One region of the Kerstersia similis genome, then DNA from elsewhere that is predicted to be linked to it. Evidence: predicted binding sites of a transcription regulator. Region 1 holds the regulator's gene; each other region holds the start of a gene.

Region 1 (7,865 bases):
AAATACTTGATAACCTGTCTATCGCCTTTCATGATCGGCTCCGGCTTTTATGGTTCTGGGAAGGCAGCGGTATGCCATGAAGAAAGATGCAAACCCTTGGATGGCAATCTTGCCGGCAGGCAGGGTGCGGGAAAGCACGCCCCGGCAACGCCCGGTTCACCGCTGTAAACCCGGTCAGGCTAGCATCCATGCCGTGAAAAGCCCATGGTAGATGCGCATCTGGTAAACCGTCGTGCGACCCATGACAGGAAAGCTCTGGCAAATGAGAATGCGTCTGCAACTGCAAAATGCCGCTCGGGCAAGTCAGGCCTGGCGCGGCCTGACAGACGCAATTTTCATGAAAACCTTTTGATTTTCATGAAAAAAGTGCCGAAAAAGAAGGGAATGGCTGCAGAGAGACTCGCTGGCCAAATGAGAATGGCCAATCTGCGATGTTGTGTAAATCAGACAAGAAAGCGCTGCGCGGCACTGCCGATGGGCCCGCACCCTGAAGGAAAAGCAGGTCACGATGCCAGCAGACCACGCCGAGTATGATCAGGCTGCGACTTGCGAGGCAGCTGCCGGCAGGATCTCCGGCGCTGCGCCGACCGGCAACGCGACAGTCGCCACGGTGTGGCAGGCGCCGCCAGGTAGGTAGGAGCAAGCGCTCTCGGCGCAACGGCCACAACAACTGGCCACGCCGAGCTCATACTGGAGATCATCGAGCGTCGCGGCGCCGGAATCGACGCAAGCGCGAACCTGGCGCTCAGTGACAGCGTTACAAATACAAATGTACATGAGACTAATTATCTGGAAAGTCTCTGTGTTATGCAAGTGGATTTGCCCCGGCATGTACCGGGGTTTTCCCGAGCCGCCATCCGTCCGCCGCACGGGCCAGTCCCACGCAGGCGCGGCGCATCGGCCTGCCCCGGCCTGATCACCCGCTATCCAGGCCTTACGTTTTACGACGGTATGGCCCTGGGCCATGCGGCAGGCAACGCCAGAAGACGGCCGCTGCCGCCCAGCCCAGGGTGCCGACCACAAACGTTCCAACCGCCAGCGAAATGGCGCCCGTCAGGGCTGATAACAGCAGCGGCCCGGCGCTCGATCCGACATCCGACACCAGCCGCCATAGCCCCAGAAAATGATGGCGTCCCTGCGCAGGCGCTGCATCCGCGGCCAGGGTCATGATGATGCCGGAACTGATGCCGTTGCCGAACCCCAGCATCAAAGCTGCCGCCATGAATGAAATCACACCGGATGCAAACGGCATCAACATCAGGCTGGCGCCCATCAGAATGACGGAAGGTACCGCCACCCAGACACGGCCATGCCTATCCATGACCTTGCCCGCGTGGTAGAACACCGCCATGTCGAGCGCCGCCACCAGCCCGTAGATCACCGAAATCGCCACTGAATCCAAGCCCAGCTGTTCTGCCCACAAAGGCAAGACCACCTGGCGCGTGGCACGCAGCACACTGATCAGCAGAACACCAAAACCCAAGGTCAGGAACACACCGGCATGGGAACGCGCAATCGACGCGAGCGATATCTTGCCGTCCCCGGTGCTTGCCTGCGGTGCGGCGACTTCAAGCTCCGGCACTTTGTAGGCCAGCGCCCCGGCGCCCAGCATGGCGATCAGCGCCAGCAGATAGGCACCGGGCAGATCCATCAGGGCGATCAGGCACGCCCCAGCGAACGGCCCCACGAATGCCCCTATGCGGGCCGTGCCACCCAGCACCGACATCGCGCGGGCGCGCATCGCCAGCGGAACTGCCTGCACCAGATAGCTTTGCCGAGCCAGCTGAAACACCGACGCTGCCGCCCCCACCAGCAAGGTTGCGAGCGCCAACATCCATACCGTATGCGCCACCATCGCAATCAGCATGGCAACGGCGCTCAGCAGCGACGCTCCCACCATGGCACGCCGCTCGCCATAGCGGTTGACCAGCAACGCAGCCGGAATGTTGCTCACCAGCGAACCCAGCCCGATCAGCGCCGCCACCAGTCCGGCCACGGCATAGGAGGCTCCCAAACCGCGCACGCTCAACGCAATGACCGGCGTGATGGCCCCGATACCGACGCCAAAAAGCACGGACGGCCCATAGGCCGCCAGTGCAATCTTGCGCAAACTAAAAGAAGAATCGTCCATGTGTCAGCAATCGCCCCAGGGCATTAACCATCATCCATACGCAACAAGGCCATGGCCTTGCGCTGCGAGGCCGTCGGCACTCGCATGCCCTCGCGGTATTTCGCCACCGTACGGCGTGCCAGCTCCACGCCCCGTTCGGCCAGCTTGTTCATCAACTGGCTATCGGACAAGGGCTTGCGCGGGTCTTCCTGCTCCAGCATTTCCCGCATCATCGCCTGGATAGAGGCCGCCGAGGCCGACTCGCCATCCGCGGCCGGCACCCCGGTGCTGAAAAAGCGTTTCAGTTCCAGCGTGCCGTGCGGGGTCGCCATATATTTGCCCGCCGTCGCCCGCGAGACCGTGGACTCGTGCAGGCCCAAGGCTTCTGCAATCTCGCGCAGCACCATGGGTCGCAAGGCCACCATACCCGACTCAAAAAATGCCTGCTGACGCGCCACGATTTCGGTCGCGACCCGCAACAAGGTTTCAAAACGCTGCGCCACCTGGCGAATCAACCAGCGGGCCTGCTGTACATGGGCCTGCAAACCCTCATAGCTGCCGCGCGGTTCCTGCCCCAAGGCTTGCACATACGCATCATTCACGCTCAACCGGGGCACCAGATCCCCGTTGAGGCGCACACGCCAGCTTTTACCGCTACGGTAGGCGATGACATCCGGCACCGCATAATCCGCGACCGGAACGGTCCAGGCACGCCCCGGATGAGGATCCAGGCGCCGGATCAATGCATGGGCCAGGCGTATGTCCGCAGGTGAACATGCCAGCGCTTCACACAGGTGGGCCAGGCGTCCAGCCGCCAAGGATTCCAGATGGCTGCTGCACAGCTGCCGCGCCAAGGCCACGATGCCCGGGTCACGTGCTTCCGGCCAGACCGTCGGATCTGGCCGGCGCAACTGCAACAACAGGCATTCCGTCATATTCCTTGCGGCAATCCCTGCGGGCTCCATATTCTGCAGCAAGGCCAGCGCGGCCTCCAGCTCGCCCTGCTCGATGTCCAATGACGCCGGCAGATAGGCCAGGATTTCCTCGAAACTGGCGGCCAGATATCCGTTGTCATCCAGTTCGTCGATCAGGACGGTCATCAGTGCGATATCGCGCCGGCTCGCCCGGGTACAGCTGATCTGGCCCAGCAAATACTCGCGCAGCGAAGGCGCAGCCGCCGCTTCCGGGAAAAAATCGTCATCGCCATCATGCCGGGTGCCCGTCGCGCCGGAAAAAATATCCTCGCCAACCTCACTGGCAGGCGCCTGTTCGGGCGCTTCCAGCTCCAGCACTGGGTTTTCATTCAGTGCCTGTGCGATTTCCTGCTGCAAATCCAGCGACGATAGTTGCAAGAGGCGCAAGGCCTGTTGCAACTGTGGCGTCAGCACCAACTGCTGACTTTGGCGAATTTCCAGCGCGGGTCGTATCATGGGAACCATATTTTGCACCATAAGACCCGCCATGACTGCACCCAGCCAATATGATCTGCAAGTGTTGAATAATTATCTGCGTACCAAAGCGCAGCCCGCGCTGCTGCGCGATGGAGGAATAATCCTGTTTGCCGCCCTGGTCTGGCTATGGCTTTGCTGGCAAGGGCTGTCATATGCCCTGGCGCAACGCTATGAATTTCTGGCCAAATTCAGCACGGAGGCCCAAGGCATGGCCATGCGCAGCGGCCCTTATGTCTGGTGGACGCTGGCTGCGCTGTTGAGCCTGGGCGTCTTGTCCCTGCTGCGCGCCTGGGCGCGGGAAAGAATCAACCGCCATTGGGAACAAATCGTGCCGCCCGGTGAATTGGCACCCCTCTGCCACGACCTGTCAAACGATGGTCGCTCCGTATTGGATTGGGTCTGGCAAGATAGGGATATGCCACTGGCATTGGGCGACCTGAAACGCACCGTTACGGAACTGGCCAGCGGCCGCGTGGAAAAATTCCATATCGCCCGGGAACAGAATGCCGCCCTCACTGCAGCCCTGAAACCTGCAGCCAGCACGGCCTCCGCCACCCCAGCCAATACGGCTTCGCTATTCAAACCACAACGTCAGGAACCCCGCCTGCAGGCGGAATGAATTCGGCCAGGCATTCTCCGGGACGATCGCCCGGAGAATGCCTGTTCAGGCTGCGCTGGCAACCGGAACAGGCTGGCGGGCGCGAATCAGCGCAAAGGCACAGCGATGCGCCACATCCGCCGCAGCGGGCTCGCGATGAATCGCCATTGCGGCCATCGCACCTTCATAACAAAGCGTCAATTCGTTCGCCAATGCCTCGGCATCATCCGTCAGGCAGGCAACCAATTCCGTAAACATTTGATGCAGCCAACGGCGATACTCGCGCGCCACCTCCAAAACCGGTGCGCAGCCCTCGTTTTCCGCCACGGCCAGCAAAAAGGCGCAACCGCGATATTCCGTACGTGCGCCCATTTCCTGCAGAATACGGTAAGGCAGCACCGCCTTTTCCGCCGGATCCTGCTCTCCGCTTTCCAGCACCTGTTCACGCAGATACTGCGTAATCCTTTCGTATCGGTCTCTCAGATACGCAACCACCAATGCTTCCTTGGTGGCGAAATGCCGGTATAGCGTCGCTTTGGCAATACCCGCCTCGGCAATGATGCGATCGACCCCCACGGCCCGAATGCCCTCGGCATAAAACAAGCTGCCCGCGACTTCAATAATGTGTGCGCGCATATCCATATCAGATCCCCTACGGCCAACTCCGAAAATGACTGATTGTCATCTCTCAGGCCAGACAACAAAGTTCAATGCGAATGGCATACATCCAACAAATCTTGCCTGACAGCACCGCTGTCACTACCGTTCACAAGAGCAATGCTATCAAAATAATAATTCGCCTGGTTTTCCACCAATGCATTAGATCGCATCATGCCGCATTGCAAAAGAAATTCCAACCCCTACGAAAGGCGAAGTCTCGGGGGATTGACTGCGGCATTTCAGAAAATTCACGCACATAGAAGGACAACTACCAGGGAATTACGCATGATTTCCTGACACTTGCGATCCTCATCCTCAATATACGGATTTACCCCAAAAAGCCGAAATTATTTGAAGCCAAAAAATCATCATTTTTGACATACCCGGCAATGTCAATCCCAAAACCCAGGTATTCACCAATGGCGGGTGCAACGCACTGTCATCACAATAATTTGCTTATCCAGCCCAATCGCCACCCAATTAGTCATACAAATCGCGCAACATAGAACGATCATTTACGCTACGGCACCTTGTGCAATCACCTGTCCCGCATCCCGCATGCACAAGGACACAGCGCAGATCGAATTACAGTTTTTTTTAATACACAGCTATTTATTTTCTTATATCTGAAATAGCCGCCCATCCATTTGTACCCCAGAACCTGAATACAACAACTACAAAGCCAGGCCAGCGCTGACACTCCCGGCCGACCCGTTCCCCTCACACAACACAGCCTGCCAAAGTTGCCCGTACCCGACATGTTCTTCCCCGAAACCGGGTCCTGCGCACCTTTCAAGACATATGCATTGACTTTTCCCGTCAAACATGTTGGACTATAGGCACTATGGCCAATACGTCGATCCCCTCTCTCGACTTCCACGCAAGCATTTCTGCTCTGCGTGCCGGCCTGCGCCTGTCCATCGGCGCATCCATTGCCTCGCTGCACATTCAATCGCTACTACTACCGATCGGTTGCCGAGCCTAGTGCTCAGTGGCAGTTCGGCAGCCTGTCGCCACGCCTATACCCGTTCCCCGTTCAATTTCGCCGGCACAACCGGCACCCATGGCGTCCGCCGTGGGCGGGAGCCAGGCCGTGATTCACACTCCCTCAGCGGCTGTCTCCTTGATCCAAAGGTGCATCATGCTTGCCAATCCTTCTACCAAGTACCGTCCCTTCGTCCCGTTCACGCGTGATTTCTCCGAGCGCACCTGGCCCAGCCGTCGCATCGAGAAAGCCCCGATCTGGATGAGCACCGACCTGCGCGACGGCAACCAGGCCTTGATCGAACCCATGAGCGTAGAACGCAAGCTGCGTTTCTTCGACCAGCTCATCAAGATCGGTTTCAAGGAGATCGAAGTCGGCTTCCCGTCCGCATCGCAGACCGATTTCGACTTCGTGCGCAAGCTGATCGACGAAAAACGCATTCCCGATGATGTCCGCATCATCGTGCTGACCCAGTCGCGCCAGGATCTGATCGAACGCACCACCGAAGCCGCCGCTGGCGCCAAGCAAGCCATCATCCACCTCTACAACGCCTGCGCGCCCGCCTTCCGCAAGATCGTCTTCAAGATGTCGCCCGAGGAAGTGCGCGACCTGGCCGTGCGCGGTACGCAGTGGGTCATGGAAGCCCAGGCCAAGTACCCGCAGACGCAATGGGGCTACGAGTACTCGCCTGAAGTGTTCAGCACCACCGAACCCGAAGTGGCGCTGATGGTGGCCGACGCCGTGGCCCGCACCTGGGATGCCACACCGGAAAAGAAGCTGATCCTCAACTTGCCGGCCACCGTCGAGGCGACCACGCCCAACCTGTACGCCGATCAGATCGAATGGATGCACCGCAATCTGGAACGCCGCGACAGCATCATCATGAGCGTGCACCCGCACAATGACCGCGGCACGGCCGTGGCTGCCGCGGAATTCGCCGTCATGGCCGGTGCCGACCGTATCGAAGGCTGCCTGTTTGGCAGCGGTGAGCGCACCGGCAACGTCGATTTGGTGACGCTCGCGCTGAACCTCTATTCCCAGGGTGTGCATCCGGGCCTGGACTTTTCCGATATCGACGAAGTCCGCCGCTGTGCCGAATACTGCAATCAGTTGCCGGTGCACCCGCGCCACCCCTATGCCGGCGACCTCGTCTTTACGGCCTTCTCCGGTTCCCACCAGGACGCCATCAAGAAGGGCTTCGCGGTGCAGCAGCCCGATGCGCTCTGGGAAGTCCCCTACCTGCCGATCGACCCGGCCGACGTCGGCCGCAGCTACGATGCGATCATTCGCGTCAACAGCCAGTCGGGCAAGGGTGGCGTTTCCTATCTGCTGGAAAACGATCACGGCCTGGTCTTGCCGCGCCGCTTGCAGATCGAGTTCAGCCGCGCCATCCAGCACGTAACAGATACCACCGGCAAGGAAGTGACGGCCGAAGATGTATATGAAGTGTTCAGCCAGGAATACTTGGACCGCACCAAGCCCTGGAAGCTGGTGCGCCACCGTATCGAAGGCGACCCGACACAGGAAGAAAAGCGCCATTTCCGCGTGGAAGCCGTGCTGGAGCATGACGGCGAGACGCGTACCGTCACCGGTGAAGGCGAAGGCGCCATTACGGCATTCGTCGCCGCATTGGGCTTGCCGGTGCGCATCATGGACTACCACGAGCACGCCATCGGCACCGGCACGGACACCCGCGCCGCCTGCTATGTGGAAGTTCGCCTGGGCGAATCCCAAACCCGTTTCGGCGTCGGCATTCACCGTGACATCGTGACGGCATCGTTCCTTGCGGTGCTGGGTGCGGTCAACCGCCACCTGGCCGAAAACCCCGAACTGGCTGCGACCGCCAACGCGATTTGAGCCATGCTTTGATTTCCATGGAAGACTGAAGGGCGGCTACCGCCGCCCGCCGGAGCCCTGGCGCCAAACGCGCCGGATCCGCTCCCTGTGCGCATGTCGGGCGGCAGCCCGACGCGCGACGGCAGACCGGCCTATCCCGGCCTGCCGACCGGCACCGGCCACAAGCCAGTTACCGGCACGGAGACACCTGTTTCAAGACACCTG
Region 2 (7,865 bases), on a different contig from region 1:
GCGGCGACAAGGTGCTGGCCATGTCCATGGTGCCCAAGTCGGCCACCTCGCCGATTGCCATGAGCGTTGCCGAGCATCTGGGCGGGCTGCCGTCCCTGGCGGTGTCCTTTACCCTGGTGGCTGGCATGATAGGTGCAATTACCGGCGTGACCGTGTTGCGCCTGATGCGTATGGAATCATCCGTGCTGGGCGGGTTTGCGCTGGGGGTGGCTTCGCATGGCATCGGTACCGCCAGGGCATTCCAGGTATCCATGGAAATGGGGGCTTTCGCCGGCCTGGGCATGGGGCTCAACGGGATCGCTACGGCCGTGTTGGCGCCGTGGATAGCACCGGTCATTATGTGGTTGTTCGGATGAGTGGCGCGCGATGAGTGGTGTGAATCTTCCTGCCATGGACGCATTGTCGGATCTGGCGCTGAGCGACGCCGCTCGCATGCGCCAGGCCATGCTGCAGGCGGCCGAGGCGGCGGTGCGGGGCGAGGTGCCGGTAGGCGCCGTGATTGTCGATGCCGAGGGCAAGGAGCTTGCGCTGGGCGGCAATCGCGTCATAGGCGACAGCGATCCGAGCGCGCATGCGGAAATCGTGGCCTTGCGGCTGGCTGCCGCTGGCATGGGCAACTATCGCTTGCCGGGGGCAACGCTGTACGTCACGCTGGAGCCTTGCGTCATGTGCATGGGCGCCATCATGCATGCCCGCCTGGCGCGTGTGGTGTTTGGCGCGAGCGACCCCAAGACTGGCGCTTGCGGCAGCGTGCTAGATCTGCCCGCGTGCAAGACGCTGAATCATCATACCGTTGTGCAGGGCGGAGTGCTGGCGGAAGCGTGCGGGGAGCAATTGCGCGCCTTCTTCCGTGAGCGCCGTCTCCGTCAAAAAATGCAGCAGGAGCTGGAATAATGGGTGTTGAGCACCGTTCGCGTGCAATCTATGTCATGTCTCCCGCCGGTGCGATCCGCGACCCTGCGGTCTTGGAACGAGGGGTCGCGCATTTGCGCGCGCTGGGCTTCACGGTGACGCTGGATCCGGCTGCGGCCGGGCGCTATCAGCGTTTTTCCGGCACGGACGAAGAGCGGCTGGCGGCATTCGAGCGCGCGCTGGCACAGCCTGCGGATATCGTCATGGCAACGCGTGGCGGGTATGGCCTGAGCCGCCTGTTGCCGCGCCTGGACTGGGCGGCCTGGGCGGCGTCGGGCAAGCGCTTTGTGGGTTATAGCGACTGCACTGCATTCAGTCTTGGCCTGCTGGCGCAGACCGGCGCAGGGAGCGACGCCGGGCCGATGGTCTGTAGCGATTTTGGTGTTCAGACGCCGGATCCGGGCATGACGGCAAGTTTTCTTGGCGCGGTGCGCCAGGCGCAGGTCTTGGCCGATTTCGTGCCGGAGTTGCCTGCCGGCGCTTTTCGGGGCGATATCGCAGGCGCGGACTCCCCGGAGCTGGACTGCTCGGGTATGCTTTGGGGCGGCAATCTGGCCTTGCTGGTGTCCTTGATCGGCACGCCGTATCTCCCGGCGGTGCAGGGCGGCATTCTTTTTCTGGAAGATGTCAGCGAAGCGCCGTTTCGGGTCGAGCGTATGCTCAGCCAATTGCTGCATGCCGGCATCCTGGCGCGGCAAAAGGCGATTCTGCTGGGGCGTTTTACTGACAGCGGCCATCCGGACAAGCAGGACGGGCACGACCTGGTCCAGGTGTTCGAGTGGCTGGCCCGGCAAGTCAGCACACCGTTGATCGGAGGCTTGCCACATGGGCATGTGCCGGAAATCCTGACGCTGCCGGTAGGCGCGCAGGCCCGGCTGACGCTGCAGTCCGGCCGGGCGCGACTGGTGCGCGCCTGAGCCGGGCGCGGGCATAGGGTGCGTTTGCTGGCCGTGCTTGGTACACTCCCTCTTTCCCCGGGCATTTCCCCCTGGCGCCAGGCGGCGCCTGCCTGGCCTGTACGGCAGGCCGCCAATCCGTTTCTTCTCATCCCCTTATCGTGATCTCTACAGCCAATCTTACTATTCAGTTCGGCCCGAAACCCCTGTTCGAAAATGTTTCGGTCAAGTTCGGCGACGGCAACCGCTATGGCCTGATCGGTGCCAACGGTTCCGGCAAATCCACCTTCATGAAAATCATCGGGGGGGATCTGGAACCGAGCGCGGGCAATGTGACGCTGGATCCGGGCATGCGGCTGGGCAAGCTGCGCCAGGATCAGTTCGCGTTCGAGGATTTCCGGGTGCTGGATGTGGTGATGATGGGCCACTCGGAAATGTGGCAGGCCATGAGCGAGCGCGACGCCATTTACGCCAACGCGGATGCGACGGAAGAAGATTACATGCGGGCGGCCGATCTGGAAGCGCTGTTCGCCGAATATGACGGCTATACCGCCGAAGCCCGTGCCGGTGAATTGCTGCTGGGCCTGGAAATTCCGGTGGAACAGCACAATCTGCCGATGCGCGAAGTGGCCCCTGGCTGGAAACTGCGTGTGCTGCTGGCGCAGGCGCTGTTCTCTGCGCCGGATGTGCTCTTGCTCGACGAGCCGACCAACAACCTGGATATCCACACGATTCACTGGCTGGAAGAAGTGCTCAACGGTTATCAGAGCACCATGATCATCATCAGCCACGATCGTCATTTCCTGAACCAGGTCTGCACCCACATGGCCGACCTGGACTATGGCGAACTGCGCATTTATCCGGGCAACTACGACGACTACATGCTGGCTTCGGCACAGGCGCGCGAGCGTGTCATGTCTGCCAACAGCAAGGCCAAGGAGCGTATCACCGAACTGCAGGACTTCGTTCGCCGCTTCGCTGCCAACAAATCCAAATCGCGCCAGGCCACCTCGCGCCTGAAGCAGATCGACCGGATCAAGGCCGATACGGTCGAGGTCAAGCCGTCTTCGCGTCAGAACCCGTATATCCGCTTCGAGCAGAACAAGGTCATGCACCGCCTGGCGCTGACGGTCGAGGGCATCAGCAAGGCCTATGACAAGCCTGTGATCCAGCCTTTCTCGGCCATGATCGAAGCCGGTGAAAAAATCGCCATCATCGGTGCCAATGGTGTGGGTAAAACCACCTTGCTGCGTATGCTGGCCGGTGAACTGGCGCCTGATCGCGGCACGGTCAAATGGTCAGAAAATGCCGATATCGGTTATATGGCGCAGGACGTTTCCGACCAGTTCGATACGGATCAGCAACTCTTCGACTGGATGAGCCGTTTCCGTCAGCCGGGCGACGAAGACCAATCCATCCGTTCGGTGCTGGGGCGCCTGCTGTTCTCCAGCGACGATCTGCCCAAGAAAGCGCGTGTGCTGTCTGGCGGTGAGAAAAACCGCATGACCTTCGGCCGTTTGATGCTGGGCCGTCACAACGTGCTGCTGATGGATGAGCCGACCAATCACCTGGACATGGAATCCATCGAGTCGTTGCAGCTGGCGCTGGAAAAATTCGAAGGCACCTTGATCTTTGTCTCGCATGACCGTGAGTTCGTCAACGGCCTGGCGACGCGTATCTTCGAAATCCAGGAGGGCGGTTCGGTCAACGATTACCGTGGCACCTACGAAGAACTGCTGGCCTCCAAGGGCGTGGCAGGCTGATCGCTGGCAGCGCAGTGAGCACGCCCATCTGCACCCTGGAAGGGCCGGCCAGTTACGAGGAAGACGTCAAGAAGAGCCGCTTCCTCGCGCTGGCCTGGCCGGTGGATGATGTGGATCAGGCGCTGGCGCATTTTGCGGCGGCCAGCGACCCGGAAGCCACGCATAACTGCTGGGCCTATCGCATTGGCGCGCAATATCGCTTCAATGATGATGGCGAACCCGGTGGCACCGCCGGGCGGCCCATCCTGCAGGCCATAGAAGGGCAGGGGCTCGATCAGGTCGCAGTGCTGGTCATCCGCTGGTTCGGCGGTATCAAGCTGGGTGCAGGCGGCCTGGTGCGCGCCTATTCCGGTGCTGCGGCGCAATGCCTGCGGCTGGCGCCCAAGCGCGTCATTATTCCCAGTCGGCTGGTGGAAACGGCAGTGGTCTTTGCCGAACTGGCGCGTTGCCAGGCCTTTGTCCTGGGCCAGGGCGCGGAAATCGTAGCGGAAGCCTACGATGGCGGGGGCGTTTCCTGGGTGTTGAAGGTGCCTGAAAGCGCACTGGCGACGGTGCATCGGGGGCTGATTGACATGACCCGAGGGAAAGCGCCCTGGAAAATCCAGGATGCGGATGACGCGTTGAGCGGCGGTACCGAGGGCTAGGCCTGAAAGTCCACGCCATGCCTTGTTTTGGCGCACAAGGACAATGCTTCGGTGCACCAAGATAAAGCAGGGCAGCGCATTCTGCCCAGGTTTCACTGTCGGAACACGGGCGAGCAATGCTGGCATGAAAAATGCTTAGGAGGAAGTACGCGTCCGGCCTCTCCCCCCTGATCACCAGGGGCAGCGGGCAGGACGTGATGGCCTGGTGCCATTCCTCTTCCTACTGCCTGGAACCCATCATGACGAAAACCCTGCTTCTCGCCTCGCTTGCCACTGCTGTGCTGGGCCTTGCCCTGGGCTCGCCGCCCGCCAGGGCCGATACAGACCTCGGTTCGGGTTTCACACTGACCGGCAACGGCACCATTACCAATGACTACCGTTTCCGAGGCTACTCACAGACCAATTTCCGGCCCGCCATCCAGCTGGGTATTGACCTTGCCCATACCTCTGGCTTCTATCTGGGCAACTGGAACTCCAACGTTGCCGACAACGTCTTCAACGAGGCCAATCTGGAGATGGATTTCTACGGGGGCTGGCGCGGTGATCTGGGTCACGGCCTGGGGCTGGATATCGGCGTGTTGCAGTACTGGTATCCTGGATCCGATAAAACGCCGGTGGCGGGCAAGGGCGGGAACTTCAATAACACCGACCTGTATGTGGGCCTCAGCTACGACATCTTCAGCCTCAAATACAGCTATACACCCAGTGATTTCTTCAATACGCCCGATAGCAAAGGTACCTGGTATCTGGATGCAGCGGCCAATATCGACCTGGGCGAGGGTTGGGGGCTGAATGCACACCTGGGCTACCAGAAACTGAAAAACCAGGTGGATATGGATGGCGATGATATCGGCCACTATGTGGACTACAAGCTGGGGGTCACCAAGGAACTGAACGGCTGGATGTTAGGTCTGGCCGCAGTGGGCGCCAGCGACGACAACTGGCTGCCAACTCGCAATGGCAAGAAATCTGGCCGCCTGGGAGCCGTGTTTTCGGTGTCGCGCGCATTCTGAGTCGCGTGGTGTATGCGCCAGGGAAGGTATAGCGTCGTCAAGCTGTGTGGGTTTATATATACTACGCAAGCAGGATCTGCTCGGTTTCAACCGTTTCTGCGGCGAGTGTTCGACGAACACGCCCACTTCACACTTGTGGTGGGGACGCTACGCGCCGAATGATTTCCGGTATCTTTGCCCAGCCACGAGGCAGCGTGGCTGGTGCATTCAGCCCAGGGGCGCCAGTCTCTGTTTCAACTGATGGAATGCTCGCAGTTTGGCGGGAATTGTTTCCCGCCGGTTCCGTTCCAGCATAGACAGAATGGTGTTGTAGCTGGTGTCTTGTGTAATCTCCACGAAACGTAGGCGGGTGAGGGCAGAGGCTTCATCCCGAATCGCGGTTTTGGCATCGGAACTGGAGCCAGGCAGGTCAATGGTAATGCGGACGGGAATGTGCAGGCTGTCGATCTGCCTGCCGGTGACATAAATCTTTTTTTCCTTGAACGGGTGCACGCCGTCACTGATGCCGAGATTGCTGAATTTGTCCACGTTATCGCTGTACAGCCAATAACGTCCGGGCTCCAGCCATAGACCGTGCTTGCTTATTGCTTCGACCTTGACGCCACCCATTTCCAGAGAAACCGCAGTTTCCAGCTGCTCCATGATCATGGGCAACCGAGTGTCGGGAATGGAAAAATGAATGGAATCAATGTTGCAGTAACAGATTTCCAGCTCTGGCAGCAGTTGGCAGAGCTTTTCCATGTATTCCAGCAACAGAGTGCGGCTGCGAGCGACGATGCGTTGACTGAGGCTGAAGCATGCCGAAGCGCTGCGCAGAGCCGGCGCTATCAGTTCCATGCCATTCGCTTGCTCGCGCAAGGTGATGCCCTTTTTTCCTGATAGCCATAGGCAGAAGGCAGACATAGGTTCGCCTGCATGAGGAAAAATGCCGAAATTGTTGCGCAGGTAGGCCAGCGCCTGATTTAGGTTGGGGAAATGGCGTTTTTCTTTGTCGGGGCGATTGGCGCACGAAGCCATCAGGGTCATTTTGAATTTTTCGCAGTCTTCCAGTGGCTTGTTCGATTGTTTTCTGAAGTTCAGACGCCGGGCATGCGCACGTCGGACTTCCCGCGCCAGAGGGTGCCGGATACTGCGGTCGGCAATGATGCCATCTACGAGATGAAGGCGCGGAAAATGTCTGCGATAGAACTCGATTTCAAATTCGTTTAGCTCGATTTCAATGCCGTGTTCCAAAGATGCGCCCAGATAACGGCCTGCGAAAAAATGACGGAATGGCGAGTGCTTTTGGATAAACGGGCTGTGCTTGCCGTCAAGTCGGCAGCGGAATAGGCCAGGGGGCAGTTTTTCATTTTTACCCAGCGGCCTGTCATAAGTTTGCACCGACATCCGGCTCGGGTCGGGGAATGAATACTGCATGCATGCCGCATACATGGCGTTGAAGTCGATCGCGATGACGCTGCGATCAGGCCGGGTTTCTTCCAGCACATAGACGTCCTGCAAGGGCAGGTGCCACGCGCTGTAAAAGCGAGTATCCAGGTCGCTGATCATGCCTAGCGCATTGCAAATGGTATTCCAGCCCTGGTTGCAGAATTCATCGGGCATGAACAGGTGCTTGCCATAGCGCTGCAAAAGGGCGAGCAGTTGCGCATGGTTGCTGCTGGCGTCGCCAATATATTTTCGCGGGGGCAGCCAGGGATGCAGGGCTTCCAGTGCTTTTGGAGGGCGCGTGCCTGGATTGGCAAGCGCGATCAGATCCGCCTCGCGCTGGGTCAGCGTGAGGGTGGCAATGCCGGCGTATTTTTCTGGGTACTTCTCGATGTCATGGTGGCCGCTTGCATCCACAATGCAATTCGGGTCGGCGCCCAAAGATATGCTTGTGGCAGGCGTTGCGCGTTTTTTTTTGCGCAGACGCATGCGGCATGCTTCCGCGCTGGAAAAGGACGGCGCGCCGGCAAAGCGATAGATGCGATTCATACCCTCAATGGCAGTTTGGGAGTCGTTTGCAACGGGCCCGTCGGTGTTCTCGGGCGGCCTGCAAGCTTGCATAGGCCAGTGCCAGTTCATTGACGGCAATCGTCGGGACAAGTGTCCGGCGTGCCTGCGCCATGAAATGCGTTACACGCTCGAATGATTGACGGATACTGACGGGATAGTAATAGGTGATGGGCCAGAGGTGCTGTTGTTGCCAGCCACGAATGAAACGGGCGTTGGGTCGCTGAAGGAGAACGGCGGGCGCGCCGGCCTGCTGGCGGCGCTTTGCATAGGCCTGATCCAGGTTGATCAGTGCCATGAACCGCTTCTTCTTCGACTCTGAAACGGAGAAATGCAGCCGTACAAGCGATAGTATCCGGCGCATTTTCTCCCGGTCCAGGTGCTTTGGGCCTAGCGGCCCCTGGATGTCTGCGGCGATACGGTGAATGGCGTCCTGTACCTGAGTCGTTCTGTCATAGGCAAGCATAGTTGGCGCGTCGAGGTCTTGCTCGAATTCCTGTCCTTGCTCGAAGGCTTCTTTCAAGCATAGGCGATGCTGGCGACTCAGGGACAGGCCGGACTCAGTAAAAAAACGGTACAGCAACGCGGTAATGCCATAGGGCAGAGAGGCCGTCATGGCCGAGTCGATGGGAAGGTTTTCTTTGC
Region 3 (7,865 bases), on a different contig from region 1:
GCATACCGATCTGGTCGATACCGTGCAACGCGATATCGCGCCGCCCGAACAATTCCAGGCGCTGCTGCGCCAAGCCGGCATCAACCCTGACACCACCACTATCCTCTATGGCGACAACAACAATTGGTTTGCCGCCTGGGGCGCCTGGATCTTCGATATCTACGGCATCGACAACGTCAAGCTGCTGGACGGCGGCCGCAAGAAATGGGAAGCGGAAGGCCGCCCCCTGAGCACCGCTGCCGCCACGCCGCCCGCCGGCACCGTCAGCGTGAAACCCGCCAATACGGCCTTGCGCGCCCGCCTGCCCGATGTGCTCGCCGCCGCCCGCCAGGAAGCCGATGTCGCCCTGGTGGATATCCGTTCCGCCGATGAATACAACGGCAAGATTTTCGCGCCCAACGGCGTCCCTGAATTGGCCGTACGTGCCGGCCATGTGCCCGGCGCGGTGAACGTCACCTGGAGCAAACTGGTCGCTGAAGACGGCACCTTCAAGCCGGTTGAAGAACTCAAGGCGATCTACAGTGCGGTCGGTATTGACGGCGCCAAGCCCATCATCACCTACTGCCGCATCGGCGAGCGTTCCAGCCATTCCTGGTTCGCCCTGAGCAAGCTGCTGGGCTATGACGTGCGCAACTACGATGGTTCCTGGACGGAATACGGCAATAGCGTCGGCGCGCCTATCGACAACCCGGCAGGCACGATCTGGGGCCAGACCTGAGCATGAGCACGCTCTCCCGCCTGTCTCCGGCGCTGCAGCCAGCCGCCGCCTCTGCTGATGGCAGCGCCGTTTCGGGCCGGGATAGTGCCGCTGACCCGGCACATCCCCCAGCCTGGCAGCGCCCCGGACTGCCAGCCGTTGCGGCGGCGACACTGGTTGCCGCCGGGCTGGCCTGGTGGGCCTGGCAGTTGCAGGAGATTCCCGGAACAGGCCGGGGCCTGACCTTTTCGCTGCTGGCTGGCGCCCTCTTCGGCCTGGCCCTGCAGCGCTCGCGTTTCTGCTTCTATTGCATCACGCGAGACTATATGGCCAACCGCGACGCTCGCGGCCTGCTGGGCCTGATTGCGGCGCTCGCGTTGGGCTTGCTGGGCTACTACGCCGTGTTCGGTGCATTCCTGCCGGTGCCCGCCCCCGGCCGGCTGCCGCCCGGCGCCCATATCGGGCCGGTCAGCTGGGTACTGGCGCTGGGCGCGCTCATATTCGGGCTGGGCATGGCCATTTCCGGTTCTTGCATCAGCGCCCACCTATACCGCCTGGGCGAAGGCGCTTTCCATTCCCTGTTCGCCCTCGTAGGCGCACTGATCGGTTTCGGCCTGGGTTTCGCCTCATGGAATCCGCTCTATGCTGCCGTCATACGGGACGCACCCGTCCTCTGGCTGCCGCATCACCTGGGCTACGGGGGTTCACTCGTCTTGCAGCTGGCCCTGCTGGCCGCACTCGCGGCATGGCTCCTGCGCGGCCAGCAACGCCGCCACGCAAGCTCTGCCCCCAACCAGGGCGCGGCCTCCTTGCTGGCCTTGCTGTTCAGCCAACGCTGGCCCGCCTATGCCGGCGGCCTGGTGATTGCCGGGCTGGGCGCCATTGCCTACTTCCGTGTGGCGCCGCTGGGCGTCACCGCCGAACTGGGCAGCATTGCCCGTACGCTGGCCGACAACCTGGGCGCCCTGCCGGCACGCCTGGAAGGGCTGGACGGTTTTGCCGGCTGCGCCACGATCATCAAACAAAGCCTGCTCTCCAACAATGGCGTATTCGTCGCCGCCCTGGTACTGGCGTCCTTTGCCAGCGCCGTCCTGGCAGGAGATTTCCGGCCGGTCAGGCCCAGCCTGCGCAATGCGCTGCGTCACTTGCTGGGCGGCATCCTGATGGGCTGGGGCGGCATGCTGGCGCTGGGCTGCACCGTGGGCACCCTGCTGTCCGGCATCATGGCAGGCGCTGCCTCTGGCTGGGTATTTGCCCTGTTCTGCCTGACCGGTGCATGGCTGGGCTGGCGGCTGCGCCGCCGTGCCTGACCGGAACCCCAGCCAACCTCGGAACGCGGCCTTGCAGCCTGAGGCCTCTGCCCGCGTTCCGCCCGCACCGACCGGCCGGCTGAGCCATTGAAATTATCTGAAATCCAGCCGGCCTCATCGTCCGTGCCGACCCACGGCAGCCTGCGGCCTGCCCGTTATACTGCTTGCTCGCCACCGCCCCCAGGAATCATGGACCATCCGCCACCCCCGCCGGCAACTCCGGCATGGCGCCTGCCCACAGGCACCATGGTGGCCAGCATCATTCCCGCGCCCCGCCAGAACGGCCTGCATGGACAAAACCATAGGCAGCGCTATGCACAACGCCACACCCCGCCCCCACCATGGCGATGCCGGCAGACGGCAGGAACACAGCCATCAAGGCAACAGTTCGCGCAAGGCCGGCCAGACATTTTCCAGCACACGCGGCTGCGCGGCTGCCACCGGATGCAGGCCATCGCTTTGCATCATGGCAGGATCCAAGGCAACGCCTTCCAGCAGAAAAGGCACCAGCCCGGTCTGGTAGCGCTGCGCCAGCCCCGCATACAGCTGACGCAAGCCATTGCGGTAACGCGGGCCATAATTGACGGGCAATTCAATCCCCACCAGCAGGACTTCGGCCCCGGCTTCGCGCGCATCTTCTATCATGTCGGCCAGATTGTCTTCCAGCACATTCAGCGGCTGACCGCGCAAGCCATCATTGGCGCCCAGTTCCAGCACCAGGATTTCCGGACGATGCTCCGCCAGCAAAGCAGGCAAGGCCGCCTTGCCGTTGGCGCTGGTGGCCCCGCTGACGCTCGCGTTGACGACTTTCCATTCCGGCGCTTCGGTTTCCAGCCGGTGCGCCAGCAGGCTCACCCACCCCTGATCAGCCGGAATGTTATGCGCGGCGGACAGCGAATCCCCCAGTACAAGAATCACAGGAGCCGCCGCCTGCGCAAACGGCGCGGCGATCCACAGACACAGCAAGCAAAGGAAACGACGCATGAGCGGTTCATCCCAGGTACAGGTACTTTTGGAAAGCCTGCATGTTAGCAAGTCGGTAACAGGCCCCACCGGCAGGCTGGATATCCTGGAGGATATCTCCCTGCGCATTCATGCCGGCGAGAGCGCAGCCATCATTGGCGCGTCCGGTTCCGGCAAGACGACCTTGCTGGGACTGCTGGCGGGGCTGGATGTTCCCAGCAGCGGCAGCATACGCCTCGACGGCCATGCGCTGGAAGCCCTGGATGAAGAAGCACGCGCCGGATTGCGCCGCCGGCTGGTCGGGTTTGTCTTTCAGTCTTTCCATTTGCTGCCAGCGCTCAGCGCCGAAGAAAACGTCATGCTGCCGCTGGAACTGGAAGGCGCCCCGCGCGCGCGGGAACGCGCGCAAGCCGCGCTGGATGCCGTCGGCCTGTCGCATCGGCGCAGCCACTATCCGGCGCAGCTATCCGGTGGCGAACAGCAGCGCGTCGCCATCGCCCGCGCATTCGTCAACGAACCCCGCATCCTGTTTGCCGATGAGCCTACCGGCAACCTGGATGCCCGCACCGGCAGCCAGATCAGCGACCTGCTGTTCCGCCTCAACCAGGAGCATGGCACGACACTGGTGCTGGTCACGCACGACCTGACGCTGGCGCAGCGCTGCCAGCAGTCTCTGCATATCGCTGCGGGCCGCCTGAGCGATGCCGGCTGAATCCCGTCGCCCGACCGCTCCCGCCCCCCATGATCCGGACATATTCCCCCGGCATTCTGGCCGCCCGGTTTCGCCTTTCCCGCCGCCCTCTCGACATCCATGAATATTCTCTCCCTGGCTTTTCGTACCGTCCGGCGTGAATGGCGCCTCGCAGAGCTGCGCACTCTGGCCTTGGCGCTGGTTCTTTCCATCGTCGCGCTGGGCGTGGTCGCCACCCTGGCATTACGCGTCGAGCACAGCATTGCCGCCGGTTCCGCGGAGCTGGTCGGCGGCGACAGCGGCCTCAATGCGCCCAGCCCCATCCCGCCCGATTACGAAACCCAGGCCCGCACCCTGGGCCTGGCCAGCGCCCATGCCGTCCGCTTCCCGAGCATGGCGTTCACCCAGGATCAGGCCCAGTTGCTGAACCTGGCCGCGGTATCGGCCGACTGGCCGCTGCGCGGCGAAATCACGCTGCGCGACGCCGACGGCCAGCAGCGCACCGCCAGCGCTCCCCAGGCCGGGGAGGTCTATCTGGACGCCCGCGCCCTCGCCGCACTGGGCGTGGACGTCGGCGCCAGCGTGCAGATCGGTGACGCTACCCTGAGAATTGCCGGCGAACTGCTGCGCCAGCCCGACGGCGGCAACGTCTTCGCGCTGGCGCCTTCCGCCCTGGCTCCGCTGGCCGACATTGAGCGCGCCGGCCTGCTCGGTCCGGGCAGCCGCGCACGCTACAGCCTGCTGCTGGCCGGCGCCCCCAGCGCGGTACAAACCTGGAAGCAATGGGCGGCCACCCAAACACTACCGGACAATGCACGCCTGATCGAACTGGAAGATACGCAGCAGAACCTGGGTACCGCCTTCGAGCGCGCCAATGCCTTCCTGCGCCTGTGCGCATTGTTGGCAGCGCTGTTGGCCGGCGTCGCCATCGCGCTGGCGGCCCAGCGCTATGCCCAGCGCAAGACGGATGAAGTCGCCTTGCTGCGCGCACTGGGCGCGCCACGCGCCGATGTGCTGAAGCTCCTGGCCGGTACCCTGGCCGCACTGGCCATACCGGCGGCGCTGCTGGGTATCGTCCTGACGCAAGCCCTGTCCATGCTGGCCTGGCAGGTCGCAGGCAGCCTCTTCAGCGGCGCCCTGCCTACCGTCCAGCCCCTCCTGCCATCACTGGCGGCCGCTGCCATGGGCCTGGCCATTCTCGCCGGCTTTGCCCTGCCGCCGCTGGCCCGGCTGGCCGACGTTCCGCCAGCGGCCGTTTTCCGCCGCAGCGTCGCGCCGCGCGTGCGCCGTTTTGACCTGTTCTACCTGCTGCCGCTGGCCACCGCCATGGGCCTGATCTGGATGCAGGCCGGTAATGTCAGGCTCGCCCTGATCCTGGCCATCAGCCTGGCTGCCGTCGCCCTGGTGGCTGCCGCGCTCGCGCTGCTGGCGCTCTGGCTGGCACGCCGGCTGGCAGCCGGCATCCATCCATCCTTGCGCCTGGGGCTGGCATCGCTGGCACGCCGCCGTTTCACCAGTGCCGTACAGGCAGTCGCCCTCAGCCTGGGCCTGTGCGCACTACTGATACTGGCCGTCACCGCCCCGGCGCTATTGCAGGAATGGCGCTCGGAGTTGCCGGAGGAAACGCCCAACTGGTTTGCCCTGAACGTCCTGGAAGAGCAGGTTCCCGATTACCGCGCCGCACTGGACCAGGCCGATGCCAGCCAGATTGCCATGCTGCCGCTGGCGGTAGGCAAGCTGGCAGCCGTCAACGGGGAACCCGCAGAGCGCTTCTACCAGACACCGGAAATGCGTGAACGCGCTGCCGAGCAGCTGCGGTTTTCATGGAGCGCGACCCTGCCGGCAGCCAATCGGCTGGTGGCGGGTAGCTGGCAGGCACCCGGCAGCGGCCCGGCAGGCCTCTCCGTGGAAAAAGGCTGGATGGAACGCTTCGGCCTGAAGCTGGGCGACAGCCTGACCCTAGAGAGCGGCGGGCGCAGCGTGACCGCCACCATAGACAGTGTGCGCGAAGTTGACTGGAGTTCGTTCCGCGTCAACTTCTTCCTGTTGCTGGACCCGGCACACGCCGAGGGCATGCCGCATACCTGGATCGCCAGCTATTACCTGCCCCCCGCACAAAACACCCATCTCGCGGACATGGCGCGGCAGTTTCCCAATGTCAGCATGCTGGACGTCAACGACCTGCTGGAGCGCGTACGCAGCATCATCGAACGCGTCAGCAGCGCCGTCAGCTGGGTGCTCTCCTTCAGCCTGCTGGCCGGCGCCCTGGTGCTGGCCGCCGCCCTCGCCGCCAGCGCGCAGCAGCGCCGCCACGAAGCCGCATTGCTGCGTACCCTGGGTGCGCAGCGGCGCCAGTTGCGCCTGGCCGCGCTGTGCGAATTCCTGATTCTCGGGCTGATTGCTGCCCTGACGGCAACGCTGGGCGCCGCCGGCGCTGGCAGCTGGCTTGGCCTGAGTGTGTTCCGCATGGCGCAGGTGCCCTTGCCCTGGGCCCAGCTGGCGGTCACGGCTCTGCTGGCTGCCCTGGCAATTACCTTGCTAGGCCTGGCTGGCACACGCCGCATCCTGAATACGCCCCCCATGGCGCTGCTGCGCACGGCCTGATTTTCCAGGGCCGCCCCCACGCCGCGCCGATGCCTTGCCGCACTACGACAAGGCATCGGCGCGGTGCGGAATGTTTCGTTCTGGTGCCTGGCCGCTAACGGCCCCGGAACGAGCCAAGGATGGCACAGATATTGCTTTGAAAGATGAGTCACCACTCACCTGCAAGGCAAAGATCCATGTCAGACAGCATCCACTCCCCTTCCGCCAGCCTGCCTACCCGGCGGGAATTTCTCTACCGCGCCGCCGCCCTGGGCGGTCTGGGCCTGGCCATGGCGACCATGAACGCCTGGGGCCTGACGCTGGCGTCACAAAGCGACCAGCCGCCCAGGCTGCAGGGCAGCGGCAAGGGCAAGCGAGTGCTGATCCTGGGAGCAGGTGTCGCCGGCCTGACCAGCGCCTATGAGCTGCGCAAGGCAGGCTACGACTGCATGATCGTGGAAGCACGCCCCATCGCTGGCGGACGGGCCCGCACCGCACGCAAGGGCACCCGCAGCGAGGAACCCGGCAACAGTACCGTCTGCGACTTCGACACCGGTGATTTCTTCAATCTGGGGCCGATGCGCATCCCCTATCACCACCGCTCCACGCTCTACTACACACGCGAGTTCAAGGTGCCGCTGGGGATCTTCGTCAACGATAACGACGCCGCCTATGTCTATCACGAGAATGCGGGTGCGCTGTCGGGCAAGCGCTTGAGGCAAGGCGAAGTCAAGGCGGACATGCGCGGCTACGTCAATGAACTGCTGGCAAAGAGCATCGTGGACGGCAAGCTCGATGAACAGGTCACGGCTGCGGATAAAGCGCTATTGCTGGATTACCTTGCGCATGAAGGTTATCTGGGCAAAGACGACCTGCGCTATCGCGGCACCAACGGCCGGGGCTATCGCGTCAACCCCGGCGCAGGCACGGAACCCGGGCCCGGCACGCCGTCCGACCCGCTGGGCTTCGAGGAACTGCTGGGTTCCAAGCTGGGACATATCTATCAATCGGTGCAAAGCTTCAATCAGCAGATCACCATGTTCCACCCCCTGGAAGGCATGGATCAGATTCCCGCCGCCTTTGCCCGGCAGCTCAATGGCCTGATCCGCTACCAGGCCGAAGTGCAATCGCTGCGCCAGAACAAGGCCGGTGTCACCGTGGTCATCAAAGATACCCGCTCGGGCGCGGCAGAAACGCTGCAGGCCGACTACTGCATCTGCACGATTCCACTGCCGGTGCTCAAAGACCTGGATACCGATTTTTCGGCTGCCTTCAAGGCTGCCATCGCATCCGTACCCTATATGGCCGCCGGCAAAATCGGCCTGCAGATGAAAAACCGGTTCTGGGAAGTGGACGATGCCATCTATGGCGGCCATGTCCGTACCGACATCAAGGGCATTGGCAACATCACGCTGCCTTCCAACCATTGGCAAGGCGATACCGGCATCATCCTGGGCTACTACAACTTCGGCGGCAATGCGGACACCATCGGCCAGCTCAGCCCCGCCGAGCGCACCACTTTCGCTGTCAGCAACGGCCAGAAAATCTTCCCGCAATACCAGGACAGTTTCCGCACCAGCTTCTCCATCGCCTGGCAGAACGTGCCTTATAACCGTGGCGG
Region 4 (7,865 bases), on a different contig from region 1:
GATCACTGGCCGGGCTCGATGGCAGACTGGCATGCAAGGCCAGCGCCTCGCCCTGCACTTGCTGTTGTGCCTGCTGCACCCTGGCGGCACTGATTTCGGGTGGCAAGTCCTCCAGGCCGACCATCTGCCCTGGCGCCATGACCGTCAGCCAGTGGCAGAAATTTTCCAGTTGTCGCACATTGCCCGGAAAATCGAAACGACAGAAGGCGTGCATCGCGTCTGCGGTCAGGGTTTTCGGCGCAACACCCAGCGTACGTGCGCTTTGAGCCAGAAAGTGTTCGGTCAGCGCCGGGATGTCCTCGCGCCGTTCGCGCAAGGGCGGCAGGCGCAGGCGAATCACATTCAGGCGATGAAACAGATCCTCCCGAAAACGCCCTTGCGCCACCAATTGCTCCAGCGGCTGGTGGGTCGCCGCAATGATGCGCACATCCACCTTGACGGGCTGCGCACCACCGACACGATAGAAACTGCCCTCTGCCAGCACACGCAACAAGCGGGTTTGCAATTCCAGGGGCATGTCGCCGATTTCGTCCAGAAACAGCGTTCCGCCGTCCGCTTCTTCAAAGCGTCCCCGACGCAACTGGCTGGCCCCCGTAAACGCACCGCGTTCATGGCCAAACAGCTCGGCCTCCAACAGATCGCGAGGGATCGCGGCAGCATTCAATGCCACGAATGGTGCCGTGGCACGCGAACCGTGACTGTGCAGCGCACGTGCAATCAGCTCCTTGCCGGTGCCTGATTCACCCGTGATCAATACTGTGGCACGCGATTGCGCCAGGCGGCCTATCGCCCTGAATACTTCCTGCATCGCGGTGGAGGCCGAACGCATCATCATGACGCGTTGATCCACCGGCATGGTTGCCGAGTCGCCCAGCGCAGGCTGCGCCCGCCTGTTGTCCTGCGTTGCACGCTGAATCAACGCGACCGCGTCATTGACATCGAAAGGCTTGGCGAGATAATCGAACGCGCCATGCTGAAAGGCGGAAACCGTACTTTCCAGGTCGGCATATGCGGTCATGACAATGACCGGCAGCGCCGGATAGCTGGCCTTGATCTGGCCCAGCAGTTCCAGCCCATCGCCACCAGGCATGCGGATATCAGATACCAGCGCATCGGGCTGCTCCTGCTCCAAGGCCTGCAATACCCGTTCCGGGCCGGAAAAACTGCGCGTTACGATACCCGCACGCGCCAATGCTTTTTCCAGTACCCAGCGAATGGCCTGGTCATCATCTACTATCCAAACCGATTTCATCACGCTAGCTCCATGGGTAGCACCAGACTGAATTCAGTGTTGCCGGGTTCTGAACGGAACTCGATCACACCATCATGCTGCTGGAGAAAGTCCTGTGCCAGACTGAGGCCCAGCCCCGTACCGCTGGCACGGCCGGTGACCAGGGGATGGAACACTCTGTCCTGGATGTTTTCCGGCACACCCGGGCCGTTGTCGATCACCGATACCGCCAGCGCCATGCGTTCCTGCCTGCCGCCGATGATGACGCGCCGCATGACACGGGTGCGCAAGGTGATTCTGGCTCCCGGGGTGGGCACCGGTTGTGTCAGCGCTTGTGCCGCATTGCGCATGACATTGAGCAATGCCTGTATGAGGCGCTCGGAATCGGCCATGATTTCCGGCACCGATGCATCGTAGTCACGCTGCAGGATGACGGCATCACGGAATTCCGCGCTGATCAAGGCACAAACCCGCTCACAGACCTCGTGAATATTGGTCGGTGTGCGCCGTACGGCAGCAATGCGTTGCGATGCCGCCAGGCGATCCACCAAGGCCTGCAGTCGGTCTGCCTCGGAAATAATGACCTGGGTGTACTCCTGCAGCGCCGGATCAGGCAGCTCTGCTTCCAGCAGCTGCGCCGCGCCACGCAGGCCACCCAAGGGGTTCTTGATTTCATGCGCCAGATTGCGCAGCAGTTCGCGCTGGCCTTGCAGGCTGGCATGAATCTGGCTGTTGCGGTCAGCCAGCTGCGCCTGGGTCACTTCCCGGACTTCCATCAGGGTCGGCCAGGGCTGTGCCGTCAAGGTCAGGACGGTGACAGCTACAGCCGGCGTTTCCGTCAGGCCACGGCGCGCCTGCAAGTGCAGACGCAGATCCGCAAAACCATCTGCCTGAGAGCTGGCCACAGCGGCGCGGATATCTGCCGTTTCGACGAACAGGTGTTCGACCGGCATTCCGGTCAGACGCCTGCGCGCCCGCCCGAAAACGTCTTCCGCAGCGCTGTTGGCGTGCGCCACCTGCCCCTGGGCGTCAATCAATAACACCGAGCAGGCCAGCAGATCCAATGCGTCAAGATTCATGATGGACGGCTCCTCGGGGCGATGGCGCGGCGGCACGCAACAGGCGCGCCGCCGGCCGGTTTTACAGGCTGTAGTACATATCGAACTCGACCGGATGCGCCACCATGCGCAGACGGTTGACCTCGCCTTGCTTCAGACCCAGGTAGGCGTCGATCATCGCATTGCTGAACACACCACCGCGCGTCAGGAATTCGCGGTCGTTATCCAGCGATTCCAGTGCCTGTTCGAGCGATGCGCAAACCGTCGGGATCTTCGCATCTTCTTCCGGCGGCAGATCGTACAGATTCTTGTCGGCAGGATCGCCGGGGTGAATCTTGTTCTGCACACCGTCCAGACCCGCCATCATCAATGCGGAGAATGCCAGGTACGGATTGGCCAGGGGATCCGGGAAGCGCGCTTCGATGCGGCGGCCCTTGGGGTTGGCCACATACGGAATACGGATCGAGGCAGAACGGTTACGTGCCGAGTAGGCCAGCTTGACCGGTGCTTCATAGTGCGGCACCAGGCGCTTGTAGGAGTTCGTGCCAGGGTTGGTGAAGGCATTCAGTGCACGAGCGTGCTTGATGATGCCACCGATGTAATACAGCGCGAATTCAGACAGGCCGGCATAAGCATTGCCCGCAAACAGGTTCTGGCCATCTTTCCAGATGGACTGGTGCACGTGCATGCCGGAACCGTTATCGCCCATGATGGGCTTGGGCATGAAGGTTGCCGTCTTGCCGTAGTTGTGCGCCACATTATGGATCACATACTTCATGATCTGCGTCCAGTCGGCGCGCTGCACCAGCGTGCTGAACTTGGTGCCGATTTCCAGCTGGCCAGGGCCTGCCACTTCATGGTGGTGCACTTCGACCGGGACACCCAGCTCTTCGAGCAACATACACATTTCGGCGCGCATGTCGTTGAAGGAATCCACCGGCGGCACCGGGAAGTAGCCGCCCTTCACGCGAGGACGGTGGCCGTAGTTGCTGCTGGCATCGTTGGAACGCGACCAGGCGCCTTCATCGGAAGCAATCTTGTAGAACGCGCCCGAAGGGCCGTCGTCCCAGGATACGCCGTCAAACACGAAGAACTCGGGTTCCGGGCCGAAAAATGCCGTATCGCCCAGGCCACTGGATTTCAGATACGCTTCGGCGCGGCGTGCCAGCGAACGCGGGTCGCGTTCGTAGCCTTTCATGTCTGCGGGGTCGATCACATCGCAGGTCAGGATCAGCGTGGTTTGCTGCGTGAACGGATCGAGGTGAGCCGTCGAAGCATCGGGAATCAGCACCATATCGGAGGCTTCGATGCCCTTCCAGCCTGCAATCGACGAGCCGTCGAAAGCCTGACCCGTCTCGAAGGTTTCTTCTTCTACGCGATGCGCTGGCACCGAAACGTGTTGTTCCTTGCCCAGCGTATCGGTAAAGCGGAAGTCAACGAACTTGACATCGTTTTCCGCAATCGTCTTGAGCACATCTTGAGGCGTTGCCATGTTATCTCCAGTGTAGTGAGTTCCGCGCGCCGCCACGCTGCGCGTTCAGTCCGTACTAAGCAATTAGCGTGCCAACTTTTTTGACTGGCAACGCAGGCTTTCATGTTTCCATATGCACCATATCAGTGCAAGCCAAGCACCAATATGGATCACTGCACCGGATTGGATCACTCCGGCAAAAACATTTCCAGTAAATCGTTCAAAAACTGCCACCCCAGAGGGGATGCGCGCAACACTGCTGGATCGGCATCCAGTAATCCCTTGCTCATCGCACGCCGCAATTGTGCGTGAATGCTCGCTAACGGCAAACCTGTGCGCGCACTGAAGCTGGCGCTGGGCACCCCGGCGCGCAAACGCAGGGCATTGAGCATGAATTCAAAGGGCAAGTCATGGGCCTGCAACACCTCGCTGCTGGCAATATGGGAACCATCACCCGCCAAAGCGCGCTGCATCCATTGCTCAGGACTCCGGGTACGTGCCTCCCGCAGAATACGGTCGTGAAAGGACACCTTCGCATGAGCACCCGGCCCAATCCCCAGGTAATCCCCGAACTCCCAGTAATTGGTATTGTGCTGACAGCGCTGTCCGGCCTTGGCATAGGCCGAAACCTCGTATTGATCGTAGCCGGCTTGCGCCACGCGATGCTGCAGCATCTCCTGGATGGCTGCGGCGACATCATCGTCGGGCAAGGGAGGCGGATACTTTGCAAAGACTGTATTGGGTTCCAGCGTCAGGTGATACAGCGACAGATGCCCGGTGCCGAATGACAGCGCAGTATCAATATCCTGGCGTGCGCCAGCCTCGTCCTGCCCGGGCAACGCGAACATCAAGTCCAGATTGACCCGAGGCACGGCATCCAGCGCCAGCGCAATCGCTGCGCGTGCCTGCCTGCCGTCGTGGATGCGCCCGAGGGCGCGCAGACAGGCATCATCAAAACTTTGCACGCCCAAAGACAGTCGATTCACGCCACTGCGCGCATAGGCCTGGAAACGCCCGGCTTCGACCGTGCCGGGATTGGCTTCCATCGTGATCTCGGCATCTGGCAGCAGCTTCAGATAGGCACGCACCATGCCCAGCATTTCATCGACGGCGCCCGCCGATAGCAAGCTGGGTGTGCCACCACCGATAAAGACAGAAATGACCTGGCGTCCCCAGACCTGCGGCAAGGTCTGCTCCAGATCGCTGCGCAAGGCCGCCAGATACTCTGCCTCCGGCAGCACGGTCGGCGCATTGTGGGAATTGAAATCACAGTACGGGCATTTACGCACGCACCACGGAACATGGATATACAGTGCCAGCGGCGGCAGCGCCTGGAGGACGGTGGCTTGCGCCTGCCGCAGCTCGCGCCGCGACAGGCCTGCAGGCATGATGGGAATGACGGTAGCCATGAAAACGAACGATTGCCTTCAAGGCTCAGGCATGGGCCAGCCGGGCAGCCAGCGCTTGCCAGGCCAGTGCTCGATGGCTGATGCGGTTTTTAAGTTCGGGCGCCATTTCTGCGGCCGTCAGGTTTTCCTGCGGCAGGAAAAAGTGCGGATCGTAGCCGAAGCCGTGCTCGCCACGCGGTATATCGACGACTTCGCCATGCCAGACGCCATCGGCGATCAGCGGATGCGGATCTTCGGCGTGGCGCACCAGCACCAGCACAGCCACATAAAATGCGCGGCGATCCGTCTGCCCGGCCAAAGCCTGCACCAGGCAAGCATTATTGGCCGCATCGCTTTTTTCTCCGCCCTGCATTTGCGCATAACGGGCGGAATACACCCCAGGTGCGCCGCCCAACACCGGCACGCACAGGCCCGAGTCATCCGCCAGTGCCGGCAAACCTGTCAGCTTGCTGGCATGGCGCGCCTTGGCCAAGGCATTTTCAATAAAGGTGCAATGCGGCTCCGGCGCCTCAGGCACATCCAATTCCCCCTGGGGAATCAGATGGATTCCGTACGCCTCGAACAGACGGCGAAATTCACGGATCTTGCCGGCATTGCCGGACGCCAGCACGATGCGATCCATGCCAGCAGGCCGCTGCGGCCGGGCCTGCGCTGCGGTGGGCGATTCCCCCTGGCTCATGCGCCGCTCCTGGATGTACGCTGGATTTCAAACAGCTGGCCGATTCCCAACTCCGCCAGATCCAGCAGCTCATTGAATTCACGGCGATTGAATGCCTCGCGCTCTGCCGTGCCCTGCACTTCCACGAGGCACCCTTGCCCGGTCATGACGACATTGACATCGGCATCACAACCGGAGTCTTCGGGATAGTCCAGATCCAGCAACGCCCGGCCATCAACACGACCGACCGACACGGCAGCCACCTGACTCGTCACGGCAGAGCGCTCGATTTTCCCTTCGCGCAGCAACCAGTCCACCGCATCGGCGGCAGCGATCCATGCGCCCGTGATACTGGCGCAGCGCGTGCCGCCATCGGCCTGGATGACATCGCAATCAAGATGCAGGGTGCGCTCCCCCAAGGCCTCCAGATCGAATACCGCTCTCAGGCTGCGACCGATCAGGCGCTGAATTTCCTGCGTGCGGCCGCTCTGCTTGCCGCGTGCGGCTTCGCGATCACCGCGCGTATGGGTCGCACGCGGCAACATGCCATATTCGGCCGTGACCCAGCCACGCCCCTGTCCACGCAGGAACGGCGGCACTTTGTCCAGCACACTGGCGGTGCACAATACATGCGTACCCCCCATGCGTATCAGCGCCGAGCCCTCTGCATAAGGGGAAAAACCGCGCTCGACCGAAACCGGACGCAGCGCGTTTGCCTCACGGCCAACAGGACGACGCGCCAACAGGGAAGACGATATCTCTGACACCAGAACACTCCAACAGATAGAATTCCCTACATTGTAGATGTAGAAGCCCCTGCTCCCGCCTGCATCCCGCCGGCATGGCAGGCCATGCATTTTTTCAAGGTAGTCCCGCATGATCCAAAGTATGACCGCCTTCGGCAGCGCCAACGCCGAAGCCGCCACCGCTACCCTCTCGGTCGAGCTCCGCAGCGTCAACAGCCGTTTCCTGGACCTGCATTTCCGCATGCCGGACGAGCTGCGCCAGATCGAAGCGCCGTTGCGCGAACAAATCGGCAAGACGCTGCAGCGTGGCAAGGTCGAAATCCGGGTCGCTTACGCCCGCCGCGCCACCCATCGCCATAACGCCCTGGACCCGGATTTTCTGGCTCAGGCCGCGGCACAACAGGAACGGGCGCGCCAGTATTTCCCGGCACTGCGCGAACCCGGATTGAATGATCTTTATGCGCTGCAGAATCTGCTACATGCTCCCGCCGCACCGGATGAGCAGGACTGGCCTGCCGTGGCCCTGGCGGCGGCAGCCGAAGCCCTCGCTCAGCTCAGCCAGAATCGCCAGCGGGAAGGCGAGCGCCTGCGTGCGATCATGCAGCAGAACGCTGCAGCCATCCGCACGATTGTCGGCCAGGTGGAAACCACCATGCCCGGCATTCTGGAGAACTACCGCCAACGCTTGAGCGACAAATTGCGTGAAACCCTGGAAAATGCGGCCCCCGGGGGCTTTGCACAAATCAGCGGCGCGGAACTGAGTGAACGGCTGGCGCAGGAGACCACGCTGTTCAGCCTGCGTGTGGATGTGGCAGAAGAGCTGGCGCGGCTGAATACGCATCTGGCTGAACTGGAAGACATGCTCTCGGGCCGCCACGACGCCGCGAACAAACGCGGCAGCCTAGGCAAACGACTGGACTTCCTGTTCCAGGAAATGAACCGCGAAGCCAATACGCTAGGTTCCAAGGCCGGGGACATCAGCGTGACGCGTGCCGCCATGGATCTCAAGCTGTTGATCGAACAGCTGCGCGAACAGGCCGCCAATCTGGAATAATTCCGCCGCACTTGCCTGTCGCTCGTGTATCGCTCAACCGCTGTGCCCCGAGTTGCAGGGCCGCAGGCCTGCCTGCGGCCCGCCCCTGGCGCACGCCCTTGATGGCCTGCGCTGCGGCGGATATCTCGCCAATGGCTATCCCGCCCAATGCGGGTATGCCGATTGCACTGCATAAACTGTCTTTTTCTTCTGCTATCTTGATAGCCCGCTCCATTTCCGGTGGTTCGCTCCGCCATCC

Evidence for each region. The regulator sigma-54, encoded in region 1, starts transcription at its own class of promoters, with help from an activator protein. The targets are predictions, from matches to a motif close to TGGCANGNAANCTGCTTT.
Region 2: ACNA1V_RS01790 (TorF family putative porin) is a predicted target of sigma-54. The motif match lies at 4,336-4,353, and genes of this name have one in related genera.
Region 3: ACNA1V_RS11985 (flavin monoamine oxidase family protein) is a predicted target of sigma-54. The motif match lies at 6,386-6,403, and genes of this name have one in related genera.
Region 4: glnA (type I glutamate--ammonia ligase) is a predicted target of sigma-54. The motif match lies at 3,838-3,855, and genes of this name have one in related genera.

The regions. Positions count from the first base shown of each region.
Region 1 covers NZ_CBCSIQ010000011.1:54,023-61,887, reverse strand. The annotation lists gene bfr (bacterioferritin) at 1-32, opposite strand, end outside; gene ACNA1V_RS08765 ((2Fe-2S)-binding protein) at 535-777, opposite strand; gene ACNA1V_RS08760 (MFS transporter) at 935-2,131, opposite strand; gene rpoN (RNA polymerase factor sigma-54) at 2,155-3,540, opposite strand; gene ACNA1V_RS08750 (hypothetical protein) at 3,572-4,180, shown strand; gene ACNA1V_RS08745 (TetR/AcrR family transcriptional regulator) at 4,226-4,801, opposite strand; gene leuA (2-isopropylmalate synthase) at 5,958-7,661, shown strand.
Region 2 covers NZ_CBCSIQ010000002.1:104,633-112,497, forward strand. The annotation lists gene ACNA1V_RS01765 (LrgB family protein) at 1-356, shown strand, start outside; gene tadA (tRNA adenosine(34) deaminase TadA) at 391-894, shown strand; gene ACNA1V_RS01775 (LD-carboxypeptidase) at 894-1,829, shown strand; gene ACNA1V_RS01780 (ABC-F family ATPase) at 1,970-3,571, shown strand; gene ACNA1V_RS01785 (IMPACT family protein) at 3,586-4,215, shown strand; gene ACNA1V_RS01790 (TorF family putative porin) at 4,455-5,228, shown strand; gene ACNA1V_RS01795 (hypothetical protein) at 5,436-7,292, opposite strand; gene ACNA1V_RS01800 (hypothetical protein) at 7,207-7,865, opposite strand, start outside.
Region 3 covers NZ_CBCSIQ010000018.1:53,765-61,629, forward strand. The annotation lists gene ACNA1V_RS11960 (sulfurtransferase) at 1-718, shown strand, start outside; gene ACNA1V_RS11965 (YeeE/YedE family protein) at 721-2,007, shown strand; gene ACNA1V_RS11970 (arylesterase) at 2,383-2,991, opposite strand; gene ACNA1V_RS11975 (ABC transporter ATP-binding protein) at 2,990-3,682, shown strand; gene ACNA1V_RS11980 (ABC transporter permease) at 3,782-6,265, shown strand; gene ACNA1V_RS11985 (flavin monoamine oxidase family protein) at 6,442-7,865, shown strand, end outside.
Region 4 covers NZ_CBCSIQ010000002.1:260,715-268,579, forward strand. The annotation lists gene ntrC (nitrogen regulation protein NR(I)) at 1-1,252, opposite strand, end outside; gene glnL (nitrogen regulation protein NR(II)) at 1,252-2,310, opposite strand; gene glnA (type I glutamate--ammonia ligase) at 2,372-3,781, opposite strand; gene hemW (radical SAM family heme chaperone HemW) at 3,949-5,169, opposite strand; gene rdgB (RdgB/HAM1 family non-canonical purine NTP pyrophosphatase) at 5,195-5,848, opposite strand; gene rph (ribonuclease PH) at 5,845-6,585, opposite strand; gene ACNA1V_RS02510 (YicC/YloC family endoribonuclease) at 6,704-7,627, shown strand.